Regions from separate parts of the Paenibacillus sp. UASWS1643 genome, predicted to be linked through region 2. Evidence: predicted binding sites of a transcription regulator. Region 2 holds the regulator's gene; the other holds the start of a gene.

Region 1 (5,239 bases), on a different contig from region 2:
AGCATGTGGTGTCATATCCAGCTTCACGAATCGGTGTTCCTTCAGTCCTTCTAACGTAACTCCATTCATGTAAGGATTGCCTGTATCCTGGAGTGCATCCTTAATCATCTGCTCCGGTGTTTCTCCGAAGATTGCAGGATCGTACCCCATAGCCTGCCCAAGCAGTGAGAACAGTTCCACATTGCTCTTGCTCTCCCCAATCGGTGCAATCACCGGCTCTTGCAGATGAACGTACTGATGCCAATAAGAGGTGTACAGGTCCGTCGCTTCAAATGAAGATGTGGCTGGCAATACGATATCTGCATATTTCGCGGTATCCGTTATGAACAGATCGTGTACAACCGTGAACAGATCTTCCCGTGCAAAACCTCGCTCCACCCGCTCGGTATCCGGTGCCACCACCAGTGGATTGCTGCAGTAAACCATCATTGCCCGGATTGGCTGCTCTGCTTCCAGCAACGCTTCACCAATCCGGTTCATGTTCACCACTCGCGGCTCTGGATTCTGCCGCAGCTCCGGACGTTCGAGCGCGTCGCTATTCGTGCTCGCGTAGCTGTTGGTGCGAATGGCACCGCCGCCTTGCTTCAGCCATTGCCCTGTAATAGCAGGCAGACATGCAACGCTACGCACGTTCATCCCCCCATTATCATGGTGCTGAAGGCCGTTGCCGATGTGAATATGGGCTGCCTGTGCGTTGCCGTATAGTTCGGCCAGCTGCACAATCGTCTCCTCCGGCACGCCCGTAATACGTGCAACGCGGTCAGGGGTGTAACTGCGGACATGATCACGTAGTGCCTCATGACCCACTGTATACTTTTGCATAAACGTTTCATCCGTTAGTCCCCGTTCGAACAACACATGCATCAATCCTAGCGCCAGTGCACTGTCCGTGCCCGGATACAGCGGAATAAACCAGTCACCCCACTGTGCGGTACGATTGCGATGAACGTCGATTACGACGATCTTGGCGCCTTTCTTGCGGGCTTTCTCCGCCAAAACGACTTGGTGCATATTTGTACTGACGATATTGCCACCCCACACCAGGATGAGATCCGCGTGTTCCGTATCTTCCGGCAACGTTCCCCGGTTGGCCCCCATCGTATATTTCCAGCCGGTATTTCCAGCGGCATTACAGATCGTCTGCTCCAGTACACTCGCACCAAGCGCATTGAAGAAACGCCGATCCATACCGTCTACGCCGAGAATGCCCATGTTACCGTAAAAGCTGTAGGGCAGGATGCTCTCCGGGCCGTAGGTTTCGGACAATGCAGTGAATTTGGTCGTAATCTCGCGAATCGCTTCATCCCAACTGATTCGTTCGAACTTGCCTTCACCTTTGGCTCCTACACGTTTCATCGGATATTGTAGACGCTCGGGATGGTACACCCGCTCGGTCATATTTCTGACTTTATTACAAATGGCACCCTTCGTTATCGGATGATCCGGATTACCCGCCACCTTCACAATTTTGCCGTTCTCTTTATGTAGTAACAGACCACAAGTGTCCGGACAATCGAGCGGGCATACCGCTGCAAATACCCCATTCTCCTGATCGATCATCGTATGGCTCCCCTCTTTAAAAGCTATCCCTATATCATATCTTCTTCGAGGTTATCGCGTAAAGAGAACAGTATGTTTTTGCTTCATATTCGCCGCTATGGCGGCTTTAAAATATTTTCAAAAAATGTTTTTGAGTTTGATTCAACTTCAGAATTCAGGGGTAAATTAAAAATAAGGCATTAGGCTAGTGTTTCCCCACTTCCTCCTCATGCCATATCATGGACCACTCCCGAAATTCGCCATGAACAGGTTTCGTTCCCCCGAACCTTGTCATGGCGAATTTATTTTGCGTTGAATTCCAATAAGGACGCCAAAAAAAAGATTCCGACCTGCTCCATCACAGCATATTTGCCATGAACCGAGCAAAGTCAGAATCGTCTTCACTTCTATGTGTATATGATGTGCGTGTATCGAGTCATGCACTGTAGGGCTATATTCCGCTACGCCTGCTTGCTCCACATCGCTCTGGCCTCCGTCTCCACAGCTTCGATCAACGTTGCTACCTCCGGTTTCACTTTCGGCTCAGTTTGGCGCAGGTACACCACCCAGTAGGCTGCAGCTACAAACAGAGCACCACCAGTCAGATTCCCGAGCCACACTGGAATGAAATTCATCACATATTGGCCCCACGAATAATGCCCTTCGAAGATTGCCGCCGGGATGAGAAACATATTGGCCACAACGTGCTGGAATCCAATGGCCACAAACGCCATCGTTGGAAACCAAATGCCCAGTACCTTGCCACTCATCGTATCCGATGCATAAGATAGCCACACAGCCAGCGCGACCAGCCAGTTACAGCCGATACCAGAGATGAAAGCTTGTAAGAAGCCGTCATGCAGCTTGTGCCCGGCCATATCCACTACTTTAGCCAAATACACGCCCTCTCCAGTCAGACCAAGCACATGTCCAAAGGCGTACGCGACAAAGATTGCTCCAAGAAAATTACCTATCGTTACGAATGTAAGATTCTTCACCATGCTGCCTACCGACAGCTTGCGTGCGATCGTAGCGAGCGGAACAGCCATCATATTGCCTGTCAGCAATTCACCGCCACCGATGAGCACCATAATTAGTCCCACCGGGAACACTGCTGCACCAATCAGATTAACCAGACTTCCCCACTCTGCCGGCGCGGATGCAATCACCCGGATATCCAGTAGAAAACCCAGCGCAATAAAAGCCCCTGCCAGAAAACTAAGCACCAATACAGAAGAAACCGGATATTGAGCCTTCTTCATGCCTGTTTGCGCCGTATATTGTGCAACCTCAAGAGGTGTTTTTGCTGCCATATCATTCATCCTCTCCTTCATTGTTCATCGTTTGGAAAAACGACCTGAATTTCATTGTTTATGCGTTGAATACCATATTTCAATTGTATCTTGGTACTGCGTGAAACTTTGTGCAAATTATCACAATGTTGTTTAAAAAGATACTTTAAGATTCTTGGAATAGTTAAGTCAGCAAGCGTATAGTAAGGCCTTTTGTAGCTAAAAAACCAAAAAAAGACTGACGATATACTCGCCAGTCTTCTTTTTCCTTTATAATCGTCCGCCTTGTTTCGTAATCCTGGCAGTTATTGTACACCTCATATTTACGGATAAACATGACTTATCTTCTTATGGCGTTTATCATGCTCGCTGTTCAACCGTCTATTCTGCTTCCTTACACCATTGCTGGTGCTTTTACTTCTATTGGAGGCAGTGCTTGCAGACCCGCCGTGTTCAGGAAGTTCCATGGTTTGTTGTAATGTGGCTGGAAGAAAAAGTCGATGAAGGCCAGCTCATCTACGGTCATGTTGTTTTGGATGCAGACCGAGATCGTATTAATCGATTGGGTCAGATCAACCTGAGACATCACCTGTGCTCCGACGATCCGACGAGTAGCCTGCTCATATACTACTTTGAGCAACAGTTTCTCAGCCGTTGGCATGAACTCCGGACGGTAGCTGTCTTCCAGTACGACAGATTCAACAATCAGACCTTCATCAGCAGCAGACGTTTCCGTCATCCCGGTACCCGCGATATTTTGCTCATAAATTTTGATACCCGATGTTCCTTGCGTACCCATATACGGTGTCGTAGGACGAACCAGGTTACGAGCTACGAGTGTACCCATCCGCACGGCGTTGGTTGCCAGTGGAATGTAAGATGCTTTGCCTGTTGGGTTGTAATGAATAGCACAACTGTCACCCGCAGCGAAGACGTCTTTTTGACTCGTTTGCATGTATTTATCTACGATGATTGCGCCGTTTGGCAACATATCCACTTGGCCTTTAAGCAGCTCTGTATTTGGACGGAAACCAATGCACAGAATAACCAGATCGGTATCAAACTCTCCTTTGGATGTGATCACTTTAGTCACTTTGCCATTTTCACCAGTAAACTTCTGTACCGTTTGACCAAGAGCCAGCTTGATGCCGCGTCCAGTCAACGTATCTTCGATCGCATCCGTGAATTCAGGGTCCAGGTATTTGTTCAAAATCCGGTCCACACTGTCGATTAGAGTAACTTCCTTGCCATTCATTTGGAAAGCTTCCACCAGCTCTACACCGATATATCCTGCACCTACAACAGTAACGCGTTTCGCATCTTTAGCTTTTTCGATAATCGTGTTGGAATGATTGTAGTTTTTGCACAGCAGAATGTTGTCCATCTCAATGCCTTCAAGCTTTGGAACGACAGGCCATGAACCTGTTGTCACAATCAGTTTGTCAAACGTATCTTCAAATTCTTCCCCGGTTTGCAGGTTTTTAGCCCGAAGGGTATGGCCCTTGGCATCGACTGCTGTGACTTCGTGAAGCATCTTGGTCACTACACCGAGATCTGCCAGTTGATTAGGCGAAGAATAGAACAAGCCGTCAGGGTCTTTCACAACCCCACCTACGTAGAGCGCAATGCCGCAAGATAGGAAGGAGATATTGTCATTGCGCTCATACACGGTGATGGTAGCATCCGGGTACAATTTGGCGGTATTTACGATGGCTGCGGTCCCTGCGTGTGTACATCCGATAACTGCGATTTTCATTAAAAGTTCCTCCTCGAAGTATATAAATGAGTTTGAATATAACGTTATTATGGTTGTGAAATATTTCACTTCTAGTTCGAAACTGTGTATGTGATTTATTTCACTTTATACACTCATTATAATGTGATCTTTTTCACATTGCAATAGGTAGTGCAAAAAAAGTTTGTCGAAGGAGGTCATTTCCCTGTATTTAAGCCTTTCTTCCCTTCATTGTATTGATTTCATTGTCCCCGGATTTGGGCGGGTTTATGCTATGTAATGGCTTCCGCGATCCCTGTAGGTCATATGGAGATATACAGTTAAAGTCCCCTCTTGCATTCATGTTTTACTTGTAAAAAAATAAATGCATTCAATTTCAACTACAGGGTTGATTTTTAAATTGGTAAGCGCTTACAATAATATTGATCCTTTAAATGGATTTTATGTAAATTAAACACCAATTCAATTATTCGTTCAGGAGGCGTTCATTTGAAGAAACGTTCAATGCCTGTCGTATTCCGCATGGTTCCCGTTACGCTTGCGATCACCATGATGACAACTGGAGTAGCTATCCCCTTTGCTGCTTCTGCCGAATCTCCACCCGTTACGATTAAAACCGAAGTTCTGTCCTCTAACGTTCCAGCAGGTGCCGATGTGTCTTCACTACTTCAGA
Region 2 (5,239 bases):
TGCCATCATAGATCATGACTACAGCATAACTCAAATATATAGTTCTTATGTGAACCCTGGTGTACCGATTCCCCCGTTTATTTCGGGGTTGACGGGTATTACCGATGAAGATGTGGCGGACGCTCCTTCACTCGAAGAGATGATGATGGAGATGGTTCCGCTGCTTAATGATGTGGTGCTTGTTGGACACAACGTCGCTTTTGATTTTCACTTTTTGCAGAATGCTCTTGACCGTTGCGGTTATTTGCCGTTCACTGGCCGCATTCTGGACACGATTGATTTTCTGAAGATTACATTCCCATCACTGGGTTCTTATCAACTTGGTTACGTGTCTTCCGAATTTGGATTTCAACATGATCGCCCTCACCAGGCAGACAGTGATGCACTGGCGACAGCCTATGTGCTGCTCAAGTGTCTGGATGAGTTAAAGGAATTACCGCTCATAACGATTCAGCGCCTCAGTGACCTGTTTGCACCAGAAGACAGTGACTTGGGTTGGTTTTTGGACGGAATGCGCAGTGAGAAGGAAGCAGAGCCGATTCAGGATCTGGACGGACATACCTATTATCGTCAGCTTGCTCTTAATGTAAGTGATTGGACTGATATAGGTGCACCACGCGATGAGCGGGAAGCTAACCCCCTCGATGGTGTAAGCTTCGAACAGTTTATGGACCAGGTTCGTGAGAATCTGAAGGATACGCTGGATCATTACGAAGAGCGTGAAGCGCAGACTCAGATGTTCAGCAGTGTAAGGCAAGCCCTGGATGAAGAGAAACATCTCTTGATCGAAGCAGGAACAGGTACTGGTAAATCTCTGGGTTATCTCTTGCCTGCTATTTACGAAAGTGTGAAGCAAGAACAGAAAGTTATGGTCAGCACGCATACAATCAACCTGCAGGAGCAATTGAGAGAGCGGGACATTCCGATGCTGACTCAAGTGGTTCCGTTCCCGTTTAAGGCTGCTGTATTCAAAGGACGTGGACATTACCTGTGCCTGCGCAAGTTTGAACACAAAATCAATAAACGTGAATTCGCTACACCCAAAGAGGATTATTTCACAGCTGCTCAGATGATTGTCTGGCTTACGCAGACCGAAACCGGAGATGATGAGGAACTTAACCTTAGCGGACGCGGAGGGGACTTCTGGGAGACGGTACAGAGCGAATCTGAGTCTTGTCTGGGAAGATCATGTCCATGGTTCCGCAAATGTTTCTACCATCGTGCCAAACATGAGGCCGGGTTGTCAGATATCGTAATCACCAATCACTCCAAATTATTTACGGATGTGAAAGCCGCGCATCAGCTGCTGCCAGCCTATGAGAGTCTTGTGATCGATGAGGCACATCATCTGGAGGATGTCGCTGGAAAACATCTTGGAATGCATATGAAATATTTCACCTTGGTTCATACACTGACCCGCCTGTTTAAGGACAGTCGTAATGGTCAGCTGCCTATGCTTCGTTCGCAGTTATCCGGGCATGAAAATTCGGTGCAATGGGGCTCCATGGTGGATCAGATGTTCCCGCTCGCTCTTGAAGTTAAGGAGCTGTGGGATCGTATGAGCGATGCCTTGTTCGGTCTGTTGCCTGAACGAAGTGATGCTTCACCGGGAGAGACGGGGCAATTTTCCCTGCGTCTGAAAGCATCTCAGAAACCTGCGAAATGGCAGGAGTTGCAGGATCTGGAGAACCAGATCTATGTGACTCTGGGGGATTTGGTCCGCAAAGGGGACAAATTGCTGCTTGAGGTGAAAGAGGATCAGGATGATTATCAATCGGATAGTCTGATCACGGACATTACAGGACTGCTGAAAGATCTGACCACATTGAAGGAGAATCTGCGTTTCTTCATGCGTATGGATGATGTCAAAACGGTGTACTGGATGGAAGCAAGCGGTCAGTTCCGCAGCAAATCTCTTCAGCTGTATGCTGTACCTGTAGATGTCAGTGCACAACTTAAGGATTTGTTCTTTGATAAAAAGAAAAGTGTTGTGCTTACATCGGCTACGCTCTCTGTAGATAAGTCATTCCAGTTCATGATTGAACAGCTTGGCTTGCAGGAAGCTTCCGAGAATAATCGGTTATTAACGTCGATGCTGCCATCACCTTTCAACTATCGCGATCAGGCACTTCTGGTGATTCCGCGTGATTTCCCGAGTGTGAAGGGCAGTGTGGGTGATGCGCACTTTGTCAATATGCTGGTGCAATCACTCGCAGAGACCGCAATTGCCACGCGTGGACGCATGATGGTTCTGTTTACTTCATACAAGATGTTGCGGCAGGTCTATGATCCACTGAAGGAGGCGCTATCTGGTAACGACATCTCGTTGCTTGGGCAAGGCGTTGACAGTGGAAGTCGTTCCAAATTGACACGCAGGTTCCAAGATGCCAAAGCTACGGTACTTCTGGGTACAAGCAGCTTCTGGGAGGGTGTAGATATCCCGGGAGAGGCGCTAACCTGTCTCGCTATTGTGCGACTGCCTTTCCAGCCACCGAATCATCCGTTGGTGGAAGCCAAGAGTGAGTTGCTTCAGGAACAGAAGAAAAATCCGTTCATGAAACTGTCCGTGCCGCAAGCGGTCATTCGTTTCAAGCAGGGATTTGGACGGTTGGTGCGTACAGCGAAGGACAGAGGAATTGTCATTGTTTATGATACACGGGTGATTGAAGCGTACTATGGTAAATTCTTTTTATATTCTTTGCCTGGTCCCAAAATGGAGCATATGCTGACGGAGCAAATGGTTCCACGAATTACCGAGTGGTTGGAAAAACCTGTTAATGAACAAGAATAATGGTTGTTTTGTTCGTTATATCATTGCATGACACTATCGTTTGGCGTTAAACTTTATTAGATATTTCCGTATCCGATTAAAGCAGTTGCACGTAAGAACTTATAACCTAAATTACAAGGAGCATTCTGTATACAACGTCTATCTTTGAATTTATACAGAATGCTCATCTTTTCATCTATTATTTTATCGTGGCCTTGGTAAGGGGGAGCAAGAATGAAATCGGATAAAATTTCGGAAGCGGTGGTACGACGTCTGCCTGTATACTTGCGTTATTTGAACGAGTTGCATCAGCGTGAGGTGGCTACTGTTTCTTCTCAAGAGCTTGGACAGAGGCTGGATCTGAATCCGGCCCAAATTCGTAAAGACCTGGCTTACTTCGGTGATTTTGGTCGTAAAGGGATCGGGTATGATGTATCCTATTTGATCGAGAAAATTCGTCACATTCTCAAAATTGATCAGCAAATTAATGTAGCTCTGGTAGGAGCGGGTAATCTCGGTCAAGCCTTGTCCAACTACAACGCATATCTGAAAGACAACATGAAGATTGTTGCTGTATTTGATGCATATGGACCGAAGATTGGTAGTCAAATTAACAGTTTGACGGTAAAACCAATGAATGAATTGACGGAAGCGGTTAAAACAGAAAACATCCGCATCGGAATTATCACGGTTCCGGATACGGAAGCCCAAAATGTAGCCGATCAGCTTATTGAATCCGGAATCGAAGCGATTCTTAATTTTGCACCAACCATTCTAAAAACACCGCCGCATATCCGCATTCACCATGCTGACTTTACAACGGATCTGCTTAGTTTGGCCTATTACTTGGAGACTGGAAAGGACGACGAGGAAGATGACAACAAATAGATGGGTAATTCACAACGGCAAATTTGCCGTTAATGAAGGCGGCACAACATGGAACGTGGTTCAAGGATACATGGTTGTTGAGGATGACAAGATTGTGCATATTGGTGAGACATTGCCGGATGGAGACAAAAATTGTACCAAAGTGGATGGAAAAGGACTGTTCTTCCTGCCGGGTCTGATCAATACGCATGGTCATGCAGCAATGTCGTTGCTCAGAGGGCACGGAGACGATCTTGCGTTGCAAGTATGGTTGCAGGAAAAAATGTGGCCGATGGAAGCGAAAATGACTTCACAAGACGTATATTGGGGAACTTCGCTATCGGTGCTTGAAATGTTGAAAGGCGGAACTACAGCTTTCCTGGACATGTACGATCACATGGATCAAGTTGCCAAAGTTGTGGAGCAATCCGGCGTTAGAGCAGCACTGGCACGTGGTGTAATCGGGCTGTGCTCGGAAGAAGAGCAACTGCGGAAGCTGGAGGAGTCGGCAGCGTTTGCACGTGAGTGGAATGGACAGGCAGATGGTCGCATTACAACCGTAATCTCGCCACACGCCCCATATACATGCCCTCCTGACTACATAGAGAAGCTTGTACAGGTCGCGAATGACCTGAACCTTCCTCTCCATACACATATGTCTGAAACGCTTCGTGAAGTGGAGCAGAACGTGGCTGATTATGGACTGCGTCCTGTGGCACATCTGGAGAAACTGGGCTTTTTCTCTCGTCCATCCCTGGTTGCACATGCGGTGCATCTGAATGACGAAGAGATTGAAATTTTGGCCCGTCATGATGTGGCTGTATCCCATAACCCGGGAAGTAACCTGAAACTCGCTTCCGGTGTTGCGCGGGTACCTGCGTTACTGAAAGCAGGAGTTACCGTGTCACTCGGAACAGACGGACCGGCAAGCAACAACAACCTGGATATGTTCGAGGAAATGAGACTGGCTGCATTGATCCACAAAGGTGTATCTGGTGACCCGACGGCTGTGCCAGCAGGCGAAGCGTTACTCCTGGGAACGTCATACGGTGCCAAATCCATTTTCTTGAACAATACCGGAGCACTTGAGGTCGGCATGAAGGCTGATTTTATCGCTCTTGACATTGAACAGGCACATTTCTATCCACATACAGACCTGATCTCACATACGATCTACTCGGCTTCTGCCAAAGATGTTGAGCACGTATGGGTGGATGGAAAACAAGTGGTCAAACACGGCGAATGTCTGACGCTGGATGAAGAACGCATTTTGCGTGAGTCTCAATTGGCATTTGATGGTCTGCTTGCTCGTTAATTGCAGGACAGAGCATCATAGGGAAAGGAAGTTCGGCTTTTGAAGAAAAAAAAGAAGTGGATATGGATTTCGCTGCTTGCACTGGTTCTGATTCTGTTTGGACTTCAGCGTTATTACGTCTATGTCACGCAGGACCAGCGCAAGGAAGAAGCTCTCGCTATACAGGCAGCACAGAAGCAACTGGGCATTACATCCTATGATGAATTGCGCAAGTACATCTGGGGAGACAAAGAAGGCTCTGACAACATCTACTGGACCCTGATCGGCAAAAATAAGGATAACCAGGA

Evidence for each region. The regulator Rex, encoded in region 2, represses fermentation and respiration genes when NADH is low (regulators of the CRP and FNR family bind a similar motif). The targets are predictions, from matches to a motif close to TTGTGAAATATTTCACAA.
Region 1: a site for Rex is predicted at 2,961-2,978, ahead of FE296_RS17450 (formate/nitrite transporter family protein). Genes of this name have one in related genera too.

What each region holds. Positions count from the first base shown of each region.
Region 1 is NZ_VXKZ01000110.1:94,477-99,715, reverse strand. It holds gene FE296_RS17455 (molybdopterin-containing oxidoreductase family protein) at 1-1,560, opposite strand, end outside; gene FE296_RS17450 (formate/nitrite transporter family protein) at 2,001-2,852, opposite strand; gene FE296_RS17445 (FAD-dependent oxidoreductase) at 3,226-4,587, opposite strand; gene pelA (pectate lyase) at 5,056-5,239, shown strand, end outside.
Region 2 is NZ_VXKZ01000108.1:65,541-70,779, forward strand. It holds gene dinG (ATP-dependent DNA helicase DinG) at 1-2,791, shown strand, start outside; gene FE296_RS14825 (redox-sensing transcriptional repressor Rex) at 3,005-3,658, shown strand; gene FE296_RS14830 (amidohydrolase) at 3,645-4,952, shown strand; gene FE296_RS14835 (cell wall elongation regulator TseB-like domain-containing protein) at 4,992-5,239, shown strand, end outside.